Regions from separate parts of the Brucella sp. NBRC 12950 genome, predicted to be linked through region 3. Evidence: predicted binding sites of a transcription regulator. Region 3 holds the regulator's gene; each other region holds the start of a gene.

Region 1 (5,490 bases), 140 kb from region 3:
CGGTGTTTGCGCTGGTCGCAGGTGGTGTTGCTGGCTGGTATGTGGTGGTTGAAGTCATGAAGCTGAAGGCGCAGTTCTTGCCGGACGTCGCGCTGATGACGGTGGCTGTGGCACTCGTTCTAACCGTTGGATTCGGTCTGGCCGGCACATGGCGCGTGCTGGGTGAGAAGCCTGCAACCGTGCTCCGAACCATATGAAGCATTTGTAACCTTGCAGCTTAAATTCGCTTAAGCCCTTGGATCGCATGGATAATGCGATCCAGTTTTCAAGTCGTTTATCACGATTTTTTACAGCTGGTACTTGTGTGAGAACGCTAAAATCCCCATAATAAAACGCAGGCATGCTGGGGTCCCGCCAGCGGCGCCTGGGAGCGGCTCGAAATGAGCCTGACCCCGACACCGGACGGGACAACGCAAAAGGATTTAAGTCATGGCTGACTTTCGCAATATTCAGGCACAGCAGAGGCCGGTAGGTGGCGCTCGCGTTGGTGCTGACATCGATCAGGGCCTCCGCAGCTATATGCTCGGCGTCTACAACATGATGGCAATTGGTCTGGTTGTTACAGGCCTTGCTGCTTTGGCTGTCTCATCGCTGGCAACCACAACCGATCCGTCGGCAGCTGTTGCACAGCTTGCAAACGGCAAAATGCTCACCTCACTTGGTGCAGCACTTTATACATCTCCGCTGCGCTGGGTGGTTATGCTCGCTCCGCTCGCAGCCGTATTCTTCCTGAGCTTCCGCATTGAGCGTCTGTCGGTTTCGACCGCTAACGCCGTGTTCTGGGGCTATGCAGCTCTCGTCGGTCTGTCGCTGTCGTCGGTCTTCCTGGTCTTTACCGGCCAGAGCATCGTTCGCACCTTCTTCGTAACGGCTGCTTCGTTCGGCGCATTGTCGCTCTATGGTTACACAACCAAGCGCGACCTGTCCGCAATGGGCTCGTTCCTGATGATGGGTCTGTTCGGCCTGATCATCGCTTCGGTCGTTAACATCTTCCTCGGCTCCACCGCGCTGCAGTTTGCAATCTCGGTGATCGGCGTTCTGATCTTCGCAGGTTTGACCGCTTATGACACGCAGTCGATCAAGGAAATGTACTTTGAAGGTGATTCTGCGGATTCGCAGGGCCGCAAGGTTGTTATGGGCGCGCTGCGTCTGTACCTCGACTTCATCAACATGTTCATGTTCCTGCTTCAGTTCATGGGCAACCGTGACTAAGAGCATGTCTCCCAAAAGTGGGAACCAGTTTTGGGATAAAGACCTGCTGAGAAGATACTAAACGAAGAATACGTGAGGGCAGCGGCAACGCTGCCCTTTTTGCTTTTCAAGCGGGCAGCCCGGAGTCATGCTGGACGGGCAATTTTAACTGAGTCTTGGCCTCCAACATGCCCCATATCCGCGATTTCAAGCCCACTGATATTGAAGCCATCACGATTATCTACACGGAAGCTGTGCTGAACGGTTCCGGTTCTTACGAGATCGAGCCGCCCACCATTGAGGAAATGGCACGGCGCTTCGACATCTTTGTCGAGCAGGGCTTTCCAATTCTTGTTGCAGAAGAAAATGGACTGGTCTTGGGCTATGCCTATATCAGCTATTTTCGAACCCGCCCGGCTTATCGCTGGCTTGCGGAAGATTCGATCTATATCGCACCCGATGCCAAGGGGAAGGGCGTCGGCAAGCTTCTGCTTGGCGAACTCATCCAGCGTGCGACAGCATTAGGCTTCAGGCAGCTGCTGGCGGTAGTTGGTGATGGTGAGCACAATATCGGCTCTGTGAAGCTGCATGAGAGCTTGGGATTTATCCATTGCGGACGAATCCAGGGCTCAGGCTTCAAGCATGGGCGCTGGCTTGATACGGTCCTCATGCAGCTGTCGCTCAATGGAGGTTGCACTGTTGACCCCGGCGAGATGCCGCTGGCTTAATTATCAACCAGCTTCAGGCTCTTATCGAAAACGCGGAGCACACGTTCAAGCTCGTGTCCGCGTTTCATAATCAGACCGCTTGCAGATATCACAGAATAGGCACCCTGCTTCTGGGCAAGCTTTGGATTTTTCTCGACGCGGAAAAGCGGGACCTCGCTCGCACGGCGGAAAATAGAGAACACCGCTCTGTCTGCGAGATGGTCAATCGCATAGTCGCGCCATGCACCTGTCGCGACCATGCGGCCATAAATATTGAGGATTTTGCCAAGCTCGTGTCGGTCGAAGCTGACGGTCGGAGCAGGCGGTTTTATCTGCCCTAGAGGAACAACTTTGGGCGATGCCGAAGGATGGGAAAGCGAATGAGAGGACACATCCTCGTTCGCAGCGCTTGGTCTATCCATGTCCTTCCTTTCGTCGCCGACATTGATTGTAAAGGAAACGCGGGAACACCGATCAAATCAGCTCATGACAGTAAGGTGATGCTTTTGTAAAATGATTGCAAGTCCATGAAGCTTCTATGGCAGCTTCTGCCAAGCTTATCCTATAAAAATAGGTCCCAATTTATTGTATATTAGCTGATCACGAAAAGAGAATGCTTGTTCTCAATGGTGATTGTTAGCCACATTTTGGCCTTGTCAACTTCGCATTCCGGCCTGATTATGACGTCAGCATCTACACGTTGCCTGAGACGGTTCGGTTCGGGTATGTCCGACCCCAAGCCCCCCGCCCAAAGGACTGCCCGAACCGAACCAACCTTTACTGGCCTACAGCGTAATTCCTTAAACTTGAACCAGTTTAAGGTAAAAGATTGCCGTAAATATAAAGTGTTAGAGCGACCTTTGTGCGACCAAGAGGGCGCACTGCGCGTTAGCCACTCAGACAGATGCAACGCTTCCTAAAAATCAAAGATTTTACGTATTCACCAAGCATGGATTGTGTCTGCCCAGGAAGTCTACAGACCTAGCCGATCTTCCTGTTTGAAAATAGCTGCACCGTGAATCTGGCCAAGAGCATTGTCGCTTTTGCTTTCCTGCAGTACGACCGCACAGCCGGTCACGTCTTTGCGCGTGAGTTCTGAGGCAGGCAGCTCAATCTTCAGAGCTTTGCCATCCCACATGCCGATTGTATTGATGTCAGTCACGGTGTTGCGATAGGTGACTGACTGCCCGGCGTTCTCACCCTTATCAATCGGGATTGTCACTGAATCGCGCAGGTAAAACATTACCACATGAACGGGCTTTGCAGGCTTTTTGCCTGCCGCTATCTCGATAGACAGGCGACCGTCATCAAGCTTCTTGATACTAACGGGGACATTGAGCTTGCTCGCCGCAATATGCTGCTTAACAACCTCGGCATCGCCGCCATTCATTTCCGATGCGCCATTTACGATCGCTTGAGGCGTGTAGACCATCTTCGCATTGAACGAATTGCGATAGGCATTCTGGCGATCTGTATTGTCCTGAGAAGCTAGCGTATCGCGCCAGCCCATATAATCCCAGTAATTGACGTGGAATGACAGCGCGAGCACGTTTGCATCATCGGCGTATTTCGCCAAATTCTTGTCAGCCTGTGGGCAGGATTTACAGCCCTGACTGGTATAAAGCTCAAGAACCGAAGTTCGCGTGCTGCTATCTTGGGCCTTTGCCACCCCATGCATGGATAGACACCCGGTGAAGGCCAAACCCAGCGCGGCACAAACACCGCGCAAGCCGGGAACGTATTCACCGGAAAGCCATGTATTTGTCCCTTGGAAGGGCGAATGGAAGGTCACTTTGGGTTCATCCTGCAATAATTGACGCTGACATCTATTATGTAGGAATTACGACGATCAATAGGAATTCACGTTGCAGTGAGATTTGCAGGCAATGTGTTTCTTTTATCTCACTGTCACAATCTATGGAAAAGCCGCCGAATTGCTCCGGCGGCTTTTTATTTCCACGATTTCGCTGATTAAGCAGCGAGATCGCGCAGAACGGTCTGCAAAATGCCACCATTCTTCATGTAGTCGAGCTCGTCCAGCGTATCGATACGGCAGATGAGCGGAACCTTCTTCACCGTGCCATCGGCATAGGTGATGGAAGCTTCAACCTTCTGGCGCGGGCGTACATCGGCAAGGCCTTCGATGGAGACGATTTCATCGCCCTTCAGACCGAGCGTCTGCCAGCTTGTGCCTTCCTCGAAGACGAAAGGCACAATGCCCATGCCAACGAGGTTGGAGCGGTGAATACGCTCAAACGACTGTGCAATCACCGCCTTGACGCCAAGCAGGTTAGTGCCCTTTGCAGCCCAGTCACGCGACGAACCGTTACCATATTCTACGCCTGCGAAGACGACGAGCGGAACACCATCGGCCTTGTACTGCATGGCAGCATCATAGATCGAGGTTTCTTCCTTCGACGGGTAGTGGATGGTGTAGCCGCCTTCACGACCGTTTTCGCCAAGCATGTGGTTGCGAATACGGATATTGGCGAAGGTGCCGCGCATCATCACTTCATGGTTGCCACGACGCGTGCCGTACTGGTTGAAGTCGGCAATACCGACGCCATGGTCGATGAGGTACTTACCAGCCGGCGACTGTGCCTTGATGGAACCTGCAGGCGAAATGTGGTCGGTCGTGATCTTGTCGCCGAAGAGGCCCAAAACGCGGGCGCCCTTGACGTCTGCAATCGTACCAGCCGACTTGCCCATGCCCACGAAGTAAGGCGGGTTCTGTACATAGGTCGAATTGTCGTCCCATGCATAGGTCTGGCCAGCAGGAACCTGCACGGCCTGCCAGTTTTCGTCGCCCTTGAACACATCCGCATATTTCTCCGAGAAGACTTTGCGGGTGACATTCTTGGCGATGAATTCCTGGATTTCAGCCGATGAAGGCCAGATATCGCGCAGGAATACAGGGTTGCCGTTCTGATCTTCGCCAAGTGGCTCTTTGGTCAGGTCCTTGGTGACCGTGCCAGCAAGCGCATGAGCAACAACCAAAGGCGGCGAAGCCAGATAGTTTGCCTGAACGTCCGGCGAAACACGGCCTTCAAAGTTACGGTTGCCGGAAAGGACGGCAGCCGCAATCAGGCCCTTTTCGTTGATCGTCTTGGAGATCGGAGCAGGCAATGGACCGGAGTTACCGATACAGGTCGTGCAACCGAAACCAACGAGGTTGAAGCCGAGTGCATCGAGATCCTTCTGAAGGCCAGCGGATTCAAGATAAGCGGCAACCACCTGGGAACCAGGAGCGAGCGAGGTCTTGACCCAAGGCTTGGTCTTAAGCCCCTTGGCAACGGCGTTGCGTGCCAGAAGACCGGCAGCAATCAGAACGCTTGGGTTCGAGGTGTTGGTGCAAGAGGTGATTGCGGCAATGGCCACATCGCCATGACCAAGATCATAATCTTCTCCTTCAACGGCATAGCGCGTGGTCTGGCCGGTGGTCTTCTTGTATTCGGTTTCAAGCGAAGTTGCGAAACCCGATCCGATGTTTTCCAGCGCAATGCGGCCTTCAGGACGCTTTGGACCAGCCATCGATGGCACAACGTCACCCATGTCGAGTTCAAGAATGTCGGTGAAGACCGGGTCTTCGGAA
Region 2 (5,490 bases), on a different contig from region 3:
ATAGAAAAGCTGCCGTAAAGACAAGCCAAATGAAAATGGGCAGTTCATGCCCGCAATTGGAGGAATTGCCATGCCTAAAATGATTTTCGTAAACCTTCCTGTAAAAGACGTCGCTCGCTCAACCAGTTTCTATGAAGCAATCGGAGCAACGAAGAACCCGATGTTTTCGGACGAAACGGCGTCCTGCATGGTCTTTTCCGACACGATCCATGCGATGATTCTCAGCCATGAGAAATTCAGCCAGTTCACGCCTAAAAAGATTTCCGACGCCAATGCCACAAGTGAAGTTTTGATCTGTCTTTCGGCGGACAGCAAAGCGGATGTGGATGCAACGGTTGAAAATGCAGCTAAGGCTGGTGGTCGCGCTGATCCGGCTCCCAAGCAGGATTACGGTTTCATGTATGGTCGCAGCTTTGAAGATCTCGACGGTCACATCTGGGAGCTGATGTGGATGGATATGGAAGCAGCCGCAAAAGCGATGGGCTAAATCCAAGCATATTCCGAAAAATATGAAACGGTTTTCGAGCGAGAAACGTTTGAAACTAATAGATCGAGCATTTCCAGCCATACAACCAAACTGGAAATGCTCAACAAGTCGGGGGCTGAGACATATGGGAGGAACAATCCATGTCTGGCTTAACAGTATGCCTCTGGTTCGATAACAAGGCTGAAGAGGCGGCCAATTATTACGTATCGCTCTTCAAAGAATTGGGAAAACCAGCCTCTCTGGATGGCTTCATTCGCTTCCAGCACGGTCATCAATCCGGCGGCACCGATGTCGTCACTGCAAACTTTACACTTGACGGACAGGCGATGACTGCCTTGAACGGTGGTCCACAATTCAAGTTCAACCCGGCAACATCGCTTATTCTGAAATGCAAGGATCAGGCAGAGCTTGATGCGTTCTGGAACCGGTTGCTGGAAGGCGGTTCTGCGATGGAATGCAGCTGGCTGACCGACAAATATGGGTTTGCTTGGCAGATTGTGCCGGAGTTCCTGCTCGATATTCTACAGAACGGCGAGCCAGAGGTCAGGCAGCGCGTGGCAAATGCCATGATGACGATGGTGAAGATTGATATTGCCGCTCTGGAAGCTGCGCTCGACGCAGGTTAACTTTTTACCGCCGCAACGGCATCATAGCCATAAAGCCAGTCCAGATCTTTCAGGAAAGTATCTGGGCTGCGCATGGTAAAAAGCATGTCGCGTCCAAGCGCAAACACACCTGATGCGTGATAGGCAAAGCGGTTCAGCTGGCCGCGTTTGGCAACTGCTGCAATCCGTTCTTTGCGAACAGAATCAAATCGCTTCAGCGCTGATTGTGGCTGTTGGTCATCCAATGCTTCGGCAAGTGCTGCCGCATCTTCAATTGCCATGGCAGCCCCCTGCGCTGCAAAGGGTGTGACAGCGTGAGAGGCGTCACCGAGAAATATCGTTCTGTCCGGGCCGACAAACTGAGCATCAGCCATTTCAAAAAGCGGCCAGTAGGTCCACTCGCTTGCCAGGGTCAGCACATCACGTACCGGGGCGCTCCAATCAGCATAGATTGACTGCAGCCGTGCATTGTCACCCGTCTTAGACCAGACTTCACCGGGGTTATCGCCCGTCGTAATGGCGACGAAATTGAAGAAGTCGCCACCCTTTACCGGATAGGCGATAAAATGCGCCTTCTTGCCAAGCCATGCAGAAACGGATTTCTGTTCTGGGATTGCTGCCTTGAAGCTTGCGGGCAGGGCATCCGTTGCAAGTGTCGTACGCCACGCGATATGGCCGCTGAAACGCGCCTTTTCATACCCCGCCTTGGCGCGTTGTGCAGACCAGACGCCATCGCAGGCAATGAGATAGCTGGCAGTAATATCTTCTTCTGCTCCGCCACGTCTAACCGTTGCGGTGATGCCGTTTTGATCTGCCTTATGGCCAATAATCTCAGCACCGAGATTAATCTCGATATTTGGACTGTCGTGGCAGGCATCTAACAGTGCTGTTTGCAGATCAGCGCGATGGCAAACGACATAGGGATGATGCCAGCGTTTGAATGCCTTGTCGCCAAGTTGCATGGCGAGCAGGGGGCGAGCCTTGCGCCCATCCATGAGATAAAGCGCTTCTGGCGTAACGGCTTGTGAGGAAAGGCTGTCGGCCACGCCAAGGCGCTGGAGATGGCGCATCGCATTGGGAGCCAGTTGCAAGCCCGCGCCGACTTCCGACAGGGCTTGCGCTTTTTCAAACAGCTGGACAGTCCATCCGCGTGCCGCACATTCAAGTGCTGCACTGAGACCGGCAACACCGGCCCCTGCAATCAATATGCGTCCCTTGACCAAGCTGCTCATAATATCAGCGGCACGAATGCTGCCATTTATGTTCAGGCAGCTTTGTCAGCAGGTGCTTCGTAAACGCAGCCTGCAGGAACAGTCTCGTCAGCGTGAAGCTGCGGATTGTAACGATAGAGGGTCGAGCAATATGGGCAAACCACTTCGCTTTCGTCACCCATGTCGAGGAAGACATGTGGATGATCGAAGGGCGGGTTCGCGCCGACGCACATGAATTCCTTCACGCCGATTTCAATGGAATTGTGTCCAGCGTCATTCTGGAAGTGCGGGATAATGTGATCGGACATAATAGGCTCCGGAGCTTTTGGATCGCGGCATTCAAATTGGGATGGCTATTTTTCAAGCGTTTACCGCGAACGGCTTGTTTCTGGAAGCGTTTTCATCAATTCTGGGGACATTTCAAGCGGTTTGCTATCAAACTGTCATATGACAGCCATAGGCTTATCGTCGCGCCGGGATTTGCCGGTAGTAACCGGGACAGGAAAAATGAACGAAAACAGCGTTGTGGCAACCCAGTCCGCCGGTTTGACCGCACATGTGGCAGATCAGGCGGCAAATGACCATTCTGCAAACCAGAATGCCAGCAAAGTTCAAAACGCTCACGAAGCTTTGAACACTGATAAGACAGCAGAGCTGATGCAAAGCCCTGAACGCTTCGTCAATCGCGAGTTTTCCTGGCTTCAGTTTAACCGTCGTGTTCTCGAAGAAGCAGGCAATACGCGTCAGCCACTGCTGGAGCGTCTGCGCTTCCTGTCGATTTCGGCAGCCAACCTCGATGAATTCTTCATGGTGCGTATTGCAGGGCTTGCTGCACAGGTGCGTGCAGGTGTTGCCATGCGCAGCGCCGACGGTCGTACGCCGCAGGAGCAGCTTGATTTCGTTCTGGAAGAAGTGGGCCGCCTGCAGGAAGGCCAGCAGGAACGTCTGCGTACGCTGCGTGAAGAGCTTGAAAAAGAGAACATCGAGATCGTGCGCGCATCGGCCTTGTCGAAGACCGAAAAAGATTGGCTGGAAGGTCACTTCCTGGAAACAATTTTCCCGGTTCTGACGCCGCTTTCCATCGATCCTGCGCATCCGTTCCCGTTTATTCCAAATCTGGGCTTCTCGATTGCATTGCAGCTTGCGCGTCGTCTTGATGGCCATCCGATGACGGCGCTGTTGCGCATTCCGGTTGCCCTGAAGCGCTTCATCCAGTTGCCGACCGAGCAGCAGAACGCGTTCCGCTTTATCACCATTGAAGATGCAGTCAGCTTGTTTATCGGTCGTCTGTTCCCGGGCTATGAGGTGCGCGGTGCCGGCACATTCCGCATCATTCGCGACAGCGATATCGAAGTCGAAGAAGAAGCGGAAGATCTGGTCCGCCTTTTTGAAACAGCTCTGAAGCGCCGTCGCCGCGGTCAGGTGATCCGCATCGAGTTCGATGCTGAAATCCCGGAAGCGCTGCGTGTTTTCGTTGCCACCGAACTGGGTGTCTCGGAAAACCGCATAAGCGTTCTGGAAGGTCTTCTGGCGCTCAACATGATTTCGGAAGTCGTTTCGATCCCGCGCGATGACCTGAAATTTGTGTCTTACAATCCGCGTTTCCCTGAGCGCATTCGCGAGCACGGCGGCGATTGCTTTGCCGCGATTCGTGAAAAGGACATTGTGGTCCACCATCCATATGAATCATTTGATGTGGTGGTGCAGTTTCTGCGTCAGGCCGCAGCTGATCCTGATGTGTTGGCAATCAAGCAGACGCTTTACCGTACCTCCAATGACAGCCCGATCGTGCGTGCGCTCGTCGATGCGGCAGAAGCTGGCAAGTCGGTCACAGCCCTTGTTGAGCTGAAGGCCCGCTTCGATGAAGAAGCCAATATCCGCTGGGCACGCGATCTGGAGCGCGCAGGCGTTCAGGTGGTCTTCGGCTTTATCGAATTGAAGACGCACGCAAAGATGTCGCTGGTTGTTCGCCGTGAAGACCAGAAGCTGCGTTCCTATGTTCACCTTGGCACGGGCAACTACCACCCGATCACCGCGCGTATTTACACCGACCTTTCATTCTTCACTTCCGATGCCGATATCGCACGCGATGTGGCGCACATCTTCAACTTCATCACCGGCTATGCGCAGCCTGCTGAAGAAATGAAGATCGGGATTTCACCGCTTACCTTGCGCACGCGAATCTTGAAGCATATCGATGACGAGATCACCAATGCGAAGGCTCATAAGCCTGCAGCCATCTGGATGAAGATGAACTCGCTCGTTGATCCACAGATTATTGACGCGCTCTACAAGGCCAGTCAGGCGGGCGTGCATGTGGACCTCGTCGTGCGTGGCATCTGCTGTCTGAGACCGGGTGTTCCTGGCCTCTCAGACAACATTCGCGCAAAGTCGATTGTCGGGCGTTTTCTCGAGCATAGCCGCATTTTCTGCTTCGGAAACGGGCATGATCTGCCTTCAGACAAGGCAATTGTCTATATCGGTTCTGCCGATATGATGCCGCGCAATCTCGACCGTCGCGTAGAGACACTGGTGCCCATTACCAATGCCACCGTGCATCAGCAAATCCTGTCGCAAATCATGTTTGCCAACATAATTGATAACCAGCAGAGCTATCAGCTACTTGCGGACGGCACCTCTCGCCGGATAGAAAAAGAAGATGGAGAGGAAGCTTTCAACGCGCAGGAATATTTCATGACAAATCCAAGCTTGTCGGGTCGCGGAAAGTCGCTGAAGTCATCTGCCCCCCGTCTGATTGCGCATCGTAAACGTGCGCAGGCGGAAAGAAACACGACTTCATGAGTCCAGCAGTAGCACAAGGCCGGTTGAAAGGCCTCAAGCCCGTCGCGGTAATCGATATTGGTTCCAACTCGATCCGTGTCGTTGTTTACGAAGGCATTGTCCGGTCTCCGACAGTGCTTTTCAATGAAAAGCTTCTCTGCGGTCTTGGCAAAGGATTGGCCAAGACCGGAAAGCTCAATGAGAAATCCGTCGATATCGCCCTGCGCGCATTGAAGCGTTTTCGCGTTCTGGCCGAACAGGCGGGTGCGATTTCCATTCATGCGCTGGCAACAGCCGCAGCTCGCGAGGCGAAAAACGGTCCTGATTTCATTTCTCAGGCCGAGGCTATTCTTGGACGGCACATTGAAGTGTTGTCGGGCAAGGAAGAAGCCTATTACTCCGCTTT
Region 3 (5,490 bases):
ATCGCCGAACGTGCCGTACAGCTTGGCGGAACCGCCTATGGTACGACACAGGTTGTCGCGAAAGACTCCAAGCTTGAGGCTTATCCGACCGACATTTACGCTGTTCATGATCATCTGGCAGCGCTGATCGAACGCTATGGCGATGTTGCAAATCTCGTACGCCAGTCGATCAAAGATGCAGATGAAGCAGGTGACGACACCACGGCGGATATTTTCACCGCCGCCTCGCGCAGCCTCGACAAGTCGCTGTGGTTCCTAGAAGCCCACGTTCAGGAAAAGAACTGATTTTGGTGTTCTGAGAATACGAATAAGGCCGGGAAATTTCCCGGCCTTATTTTTATCAGTTGGCCCATTCGCCGCCACGCATGACAGGCTCTCTGCTGCCATCTGCATTAACCCCATCGACATCAATCTTGTCGGAACCGATCATCCAGTCAATGTGAATGAGGCTTGAATTACCACCCTGTGCTGCAATCTGTTCAGGTGTAAGCTTTGCACCATCGATAAAGCATTTCGAATAGCACTGGCCGAGCGCGATGTGGCTCGCAGCATTTTCATCAAACAGCGTATTATAGAACAGAAGCCCGCTCTGCGAAATTGGCGAGGAGTGCGGAACCAGCGCCACTTCACCCAGACGACGTGCGCCTTCGTCCGTATCCAGTACCTTGTTGAGTACTTCTTCGCCACGGCTTGCCTTGGCTTCGACAATGCGTCCACCTTCAAAGCGCACGGAAATATTGTCGATCAGTGTGCCCTGATGCGACAGCGGCTTGGTACTCGATACATGCCCCTCGACGCGCAGCGCATGTGGTGTGGTGAATACTTCCTCGGTCGGGATATTCGGGTTGCAGGTTATGCCGTTCTTGGCCGTCGATGCGCCGCCATGCCATTCATGGCCATCGGCAAGACCGACCGTCAGGTCTGTGCCCGGTCCCTTAAAATGCAGCGCGCTGTAGGCTTTGCCGTTGAGGAAACGCGTGCGGGTGCGCAATGCTGCATTGTGCGCGGCCCATGCACCGACCGGATCGTCCACATCAACGCGGGAAGCAGCAAATATAGCATCGGCCAGCTTGCGGGTCGCAACGTCTTCTGCGTCATCTGGGAACATCAGCTTCGCCCATTCCGGGTTCGGGTAGGAAACGATATTCCAGTTGATGTCGAAACCTGCGATTTTTTCGAGCGCTGGCTGATAGGCCTTGGAGTTGGCGCGATTGGCGCGCGAAACCTTTGACGCATCCTGCGAGGACAACAGCATCGGATTATCAGCGGCGATGGCGAGACGTGCTGCGCCATTGGCATAGGCCTTGGCCATGCCTTCATAAAGCCAGCCAGCCGCACGATCAAAGCTCTCATCCGATGCATTTTCATAACGCGCCAGCGCAATTGCATCATCGGAGAAGAATGGCGTTACGACGCCTGCACCAGCCTTATAGGCGTGTTTCGCGATCAAACGCACCAGCGGCAGCGCAACGACAGGTGCGGTGATGACAAGGTCCTGACCTTCGCGCAATTGCAGCCCGACGCGCACAGCGACTTCGGCCAGACGTTCGAGTTTTACCGGATCGATGACGGGAGCGTTATTGTCATGTGCCATATGGCTGCAAGCCTCGTGTTTGAAAGAATCAGCGGCAGTTTAGAGCGCTTTTCAATCTGATTGCACCAGATAAGCGCCCCAATCTCTTTTTGGCGCACATCGTGTCTGAAAACTGCGCCGCACTTTTCAGGATGCGCTGGGCAAGATGACTTAATTTCACCACGCTTTTTCTCGCCACTGCGCTATATTTAGATCGCGGTCGATAGAAACTTTTACTCAATGAGAGCAACGGCTATGAAGAAAAGCGTGCTTATTATCCTTGGTCTGGCGGGCTTGGTTGCAGGCTGTCAAACTATGACACCCGAACAGCGCCGCGCAGCAGACGAACAGACCTGCCGCAGCTATGGTTTCAAACAAAAATCCGATGCGTTTTCCAACTGCCTGTTGCAGCTTGATCTTGACCGCCGTGCGGATCGTCGTGCCTGGCAGAACAAACCTGATTTCTATGATATGCCCATGGTTATCTATCAGCCTGTTTATCGACCCGTACCAGTGCAGGCAAAATAATAAAAAAGCGCCCTTTCGGGCGCTTTTTTGTGCTTAAGTCAGCTTTTAAAGTGGTAATTCCGGTCGTTCCTGCGACAGAAGCATCGCGCCGATTGCATCGACATGCTTCTTATCGGCGGTATAGCCGAGAGATACATTTTCCGCAGCCGGAGCCGTTTCATCGAATGTCGGCTGATAGCTTGCCACCTGTGTCATAACCGGCTTTTCCGCTGGTTTGACAGGCAGAGCAGCCAAACGATCACCACGAGCCTGTGGGCCGACGCCGCCATTCTGCTGGGTTTCTGTCGTCTTCGCTGCTTCAGCCAATGCAACCTGCACTGTTGGCTGTGCCTGCGGAACAGTCGCATCCTGCTGATCGGTTACGTTGTAGAACGGACCTTCAGGCATGGATGGTGCCTGTGGAGTAGAAGCATAGGCCAGATTGTACGGGGTCTGTGGAACCGGATTTTCCAGTTCGCCATCGCGACCACGCTTTTCGTAGAAGGAGTTTCCGCCAGCAACCAGCACGTAATGCATGTTGCGGTAAGGGAACTTCAAGCCAGCCGTGTGGAAGAACATCGAGTTCTTCAGCGATGGATGACGCTTGCCCTTAAGAACAGCATCGGCTGTTGCCTGAACGTCAGGCATAGCCTTTGAATTCATCTTGCGTGTCAGAACGCCGGGCGCAAACTGGTTCTTCTGACCAACAACGCCGCAGATCGTATCCGGATAGCTACCCGAAGCGAGACGGTTCATCACAACCGTACCAACGGCCATCAGACCATCGGGGCTTGAACGGTTGGATTCGAAGAACATCGCACGTTCGAGGCATTCGCGGTCTTTGGCGGTGTATGTGAAAGTCTTGACGCCATTGACTGTCTTGACGTGGCTAGCCGCCGCCGTCTTTTCGGTTTTGGTTTTGGTCGTACCACTGGTCGTCGTGCAACCCGTCACCAAAAATGGCGCAACCAGCAGCCCTAGAATAACGGGCAATTTCCATTTCGAAGCGCGCGTCAACGGCTCAGTCTCATAGTTAGGACCCTTAACTGATCCAACCTGGCCTCCGCCCCGCAAAAGGCGTTTGAAACCTGGCTGTGGTGCCACCGCATAAAACTATGCAGCAGATTTGAACTAACAGAGCAGCCTTTGCACATCCTTCTAAGATGCCCGGCGCTCCAGCCAAATAGAACGAAAATCATAAAATAAACGTTCTGCTGTCACTCATTGCATTCAAGGTTTTAGAATTTTTAGGCCAAAAAAAGGCGAATGGTCAAATTCCAAAAGTCATGACACCTCCAAAACAGAGGCAGATTGAACCCGAATCCAGAGCTTAATTTTCCCCACAAACCCCTTAAATTTATTAACAAATCCTTAACGTGATTTAGCAAATCTTATAAGTTATTGATTTAACGCGATTCAATTTGCTGAAATACAGGCCACATCACTGCCTTATTTCGCCGATGTTTCAAGATTTTACGCAAGCGTCTTTTTAAGCTTTTTCGATGCTGCTTTTGACCTCGATTTCGCCGGCTCTTCAACTTTGTCACGATCATTGTAACATCGTGTGATACTGGCCGTTTTGGCACGTTGTGGATATTGAATTCCGAATCGGAAGGTTGGAACTGAGTCGTAACGTTCTTGCCGAATATGCAAAACGGCCCGTCGCATTTTCAGCAACGAGCCGCTTGTATAGGGTTCTGCAAATCGAGATTTGGTTATCCGAATGAGTATCCAGCACCGCGTACCGTGCGGATAGGATCAAGCGCGCGACCAACATTAATTGCCTTGCGAAGACGTCCGACATGCACGTCGACTGTTCTATCATCGACATAAATGTCTGGCCCCCAGACGCCATCAAGCAACTGGCTGCGCGAGAAGACACGGCCCGGCGACATCATGAAATATTCGAGCAGGCGGAATTCTGTCGGTCCGAGACGGACTTCCTTTTCCTTGCGATAGACGCGATGCTGCTGGCGGTCGAGAACAAGATCGCCGACTTTCAGCACATGCGACAGGACACTCGGATTGGCGCGACGGAGCATGGCTTTGACGCGAGCCAGCAATTCCGGTGTCGAAAAAGGTTTGACGACATAATCATCGGCACCCACGCTCAGGCCACGAACGCGTTCGCTTTCTTCACCGCGTGCGGTCAACATGATGATCGGCAGGCGCTCTGTTTCCGGCCACTGGCGCAGACGGCGGCACAGCTCGATCCCGGAAACACCAGGGAGCATCCAGTCCAGAATAAGAAGATCCGGCACATTTTCACGAAGTGCGATTTCGGCTTCATCGCCGCGCAGCATCGCGTCAACCTGATACCCCTCGGCTTCGAGGTTATAACGCAGGAGTACACTCAGGGCTTCTTCGTCTTCAACCACAGCAATCTTGGGTGCCTGTGACATCCAGTATTTCCTATCCAAAATTTAGAGCGCCTGTGATCCGACTAAATTGGATCATGCTCTAAGCACTTGTTTTTATCGCATATACTTCCCAAAATCGCTTCGCACTTTTTGGGATGCGCTTGAGGCAGCGGAAGATACAAGCCCCCGATCGACCGCGTGCCGTCGCGTTTTTCATATTCATGCAGGCATCTGGACCGCACGAATGCGGTGCCAGATGTTCTTAGGATTTACGCGCCTCGTCCACGACGATACCGTGGCTCAGGTCTTCTTTTGGGCGCTCCGCAGGCATTTGCAGACCGGTCACGATGTAATAGACCGTCTCAGCAATGTTGGTTGCGTGATCGCCAATGCGCTCGATGTTCTTTGCGCAAAACAGAAGATGCGTGCAGGCGGAAATGTTGCGCGGATCTTCCATCATGTAGGTCAACAACTCGCGGAACAGCGAAGTGTACATCGAGTCAATTTCGTCATCGCGGTCGCGAACGACGTTGATCTGCTGTACCGAGCGCGTTGCATAGGCATCGAGCACGTCTTTGAGTTGGGTGAGTGCCAGCTCAGCCAAGGTTTCAAGGCCGCGATAGAGCTTGACCGGCTGGCGCGATTCCGAAACCGCAGCAACGCGCTTAGCAATATTTTTGCCAAGATCGCCAACGCGCTCCAGATCGGCAGAGATACGGATCGAGCCGATGATTTCACGCAGATCGACAGCCATTGGCTGGCGCTTGGCGATAATCATTACGGCCTTATCATCAATCTCGCGCTCACTTGCATCGAGGATGAGATCGTCGGAGATAACACGCTGGGCAAGTGCATTGTCGGCATTGACAATCGCTGCAACGGACTGCTCGACCATGCGCTCTGCATGACCGCCCATCTCGGCGATCTTATGCGTGAGGAACTGCAGTTCTTCGTCGTAAGCGCTAACAGTATGCTGAGACGCCATAATAGACCTCAATGTAAATTGCGGGGAAGCCAAACAGCTTTGTTATCAAACCAGCCGCCGCTCCC

What was found. Region 3 encodes PhoB, which activates phosphate uptake and scavenging genes when phosphate is short. Its sites were predicted from a motif close to TGTCATNNANCTGTCAT; they were not measured.
Positions count from the first base shown of each region.
Region 1: a site for PhoB is predicted at 2,426-2,442, ahead of QSJ70_RS07535 (DUF2794 domain-containing protein). Genes of this name have one in related genera too.
Region 2: a site for PhoB is predicted at 2,745-2,761, ahead of QSJ70_RS10730 (RNA degradosome polyphosphate kinase). Genes of this name have one in related genera too.

Region 1 is NZ_BSQC01000004.1:32,219-37,708, reverse strand. Features, by position in the region: gene QSJ70_RS07550 (ABC transporter permease) at 1-197, shown strand, start outside; gene QSJ70_RS07545 (Bax inhibitor-1/YccA family protein) at 430-1,212, shown strand; gene QSJ70_RS07540 (GNAT family N-acetyltransferase) at 1,380-1,919, shown strand; gene QSJ70_RS07535 (DUF2794 domain-containing protein) at 1,916-2,320, opposite strand; gene QSJ70_RS07530 (DUF1223 domain-containing protein) at 2,872-3,606, opposite strand; gene acnA (aconitate hydratase AcnA) at 3,870-5,490, opposite strand, start outside.
Region 2 is NZ_BSQC01000005.1:252,888-258,377, reverse strand. Features, by position in the region: gene QSJ70_RS10750 (VOC family protein) at 71-487, shown strand; gene QSJ70_RS10745 (VOC family protein) at 628-1,113, shown strand; gene QSJ70_RS10740 (FAD-binding protein) at 1,110-2,315, opposite strand; gene QSJ70_RS10735 (zinc-finger domain-containing protein) at 2,357-2,611, opposite strand; gene QSJ70_RS10730 (RNA degradosome polyphosphate kinase) at 2,862-5,105, shown strand; gene ppx (exopolyphosphatase) at 5,102-5,490, shown strand, end outside.
Region 3 is NZ_BSQC01000004.1:169,358-174,847, forward strand. Features, by position in the region: gene dps (DNA starvation/stationary phase protection protein Dps) at 1-285, shown strand, start outside; gene QSJ70_RS08180 (aminopeptidase) at 341-1,594, opposite strand; gene QSJ70_RS08185 (hypothetical protein) at 1,829-2,101, shown strand; gene QSJ70_RS08190 (cell wall hydrolase) at 2,147-3,097, opposite strand; gene phoB (phosphate regulon transcriptional regulator PhoB) at 3,796-4,482, opposite strand; gene phoU (phosphate signaling complex protein PhoU) at 4,703-5,425, opposite strand.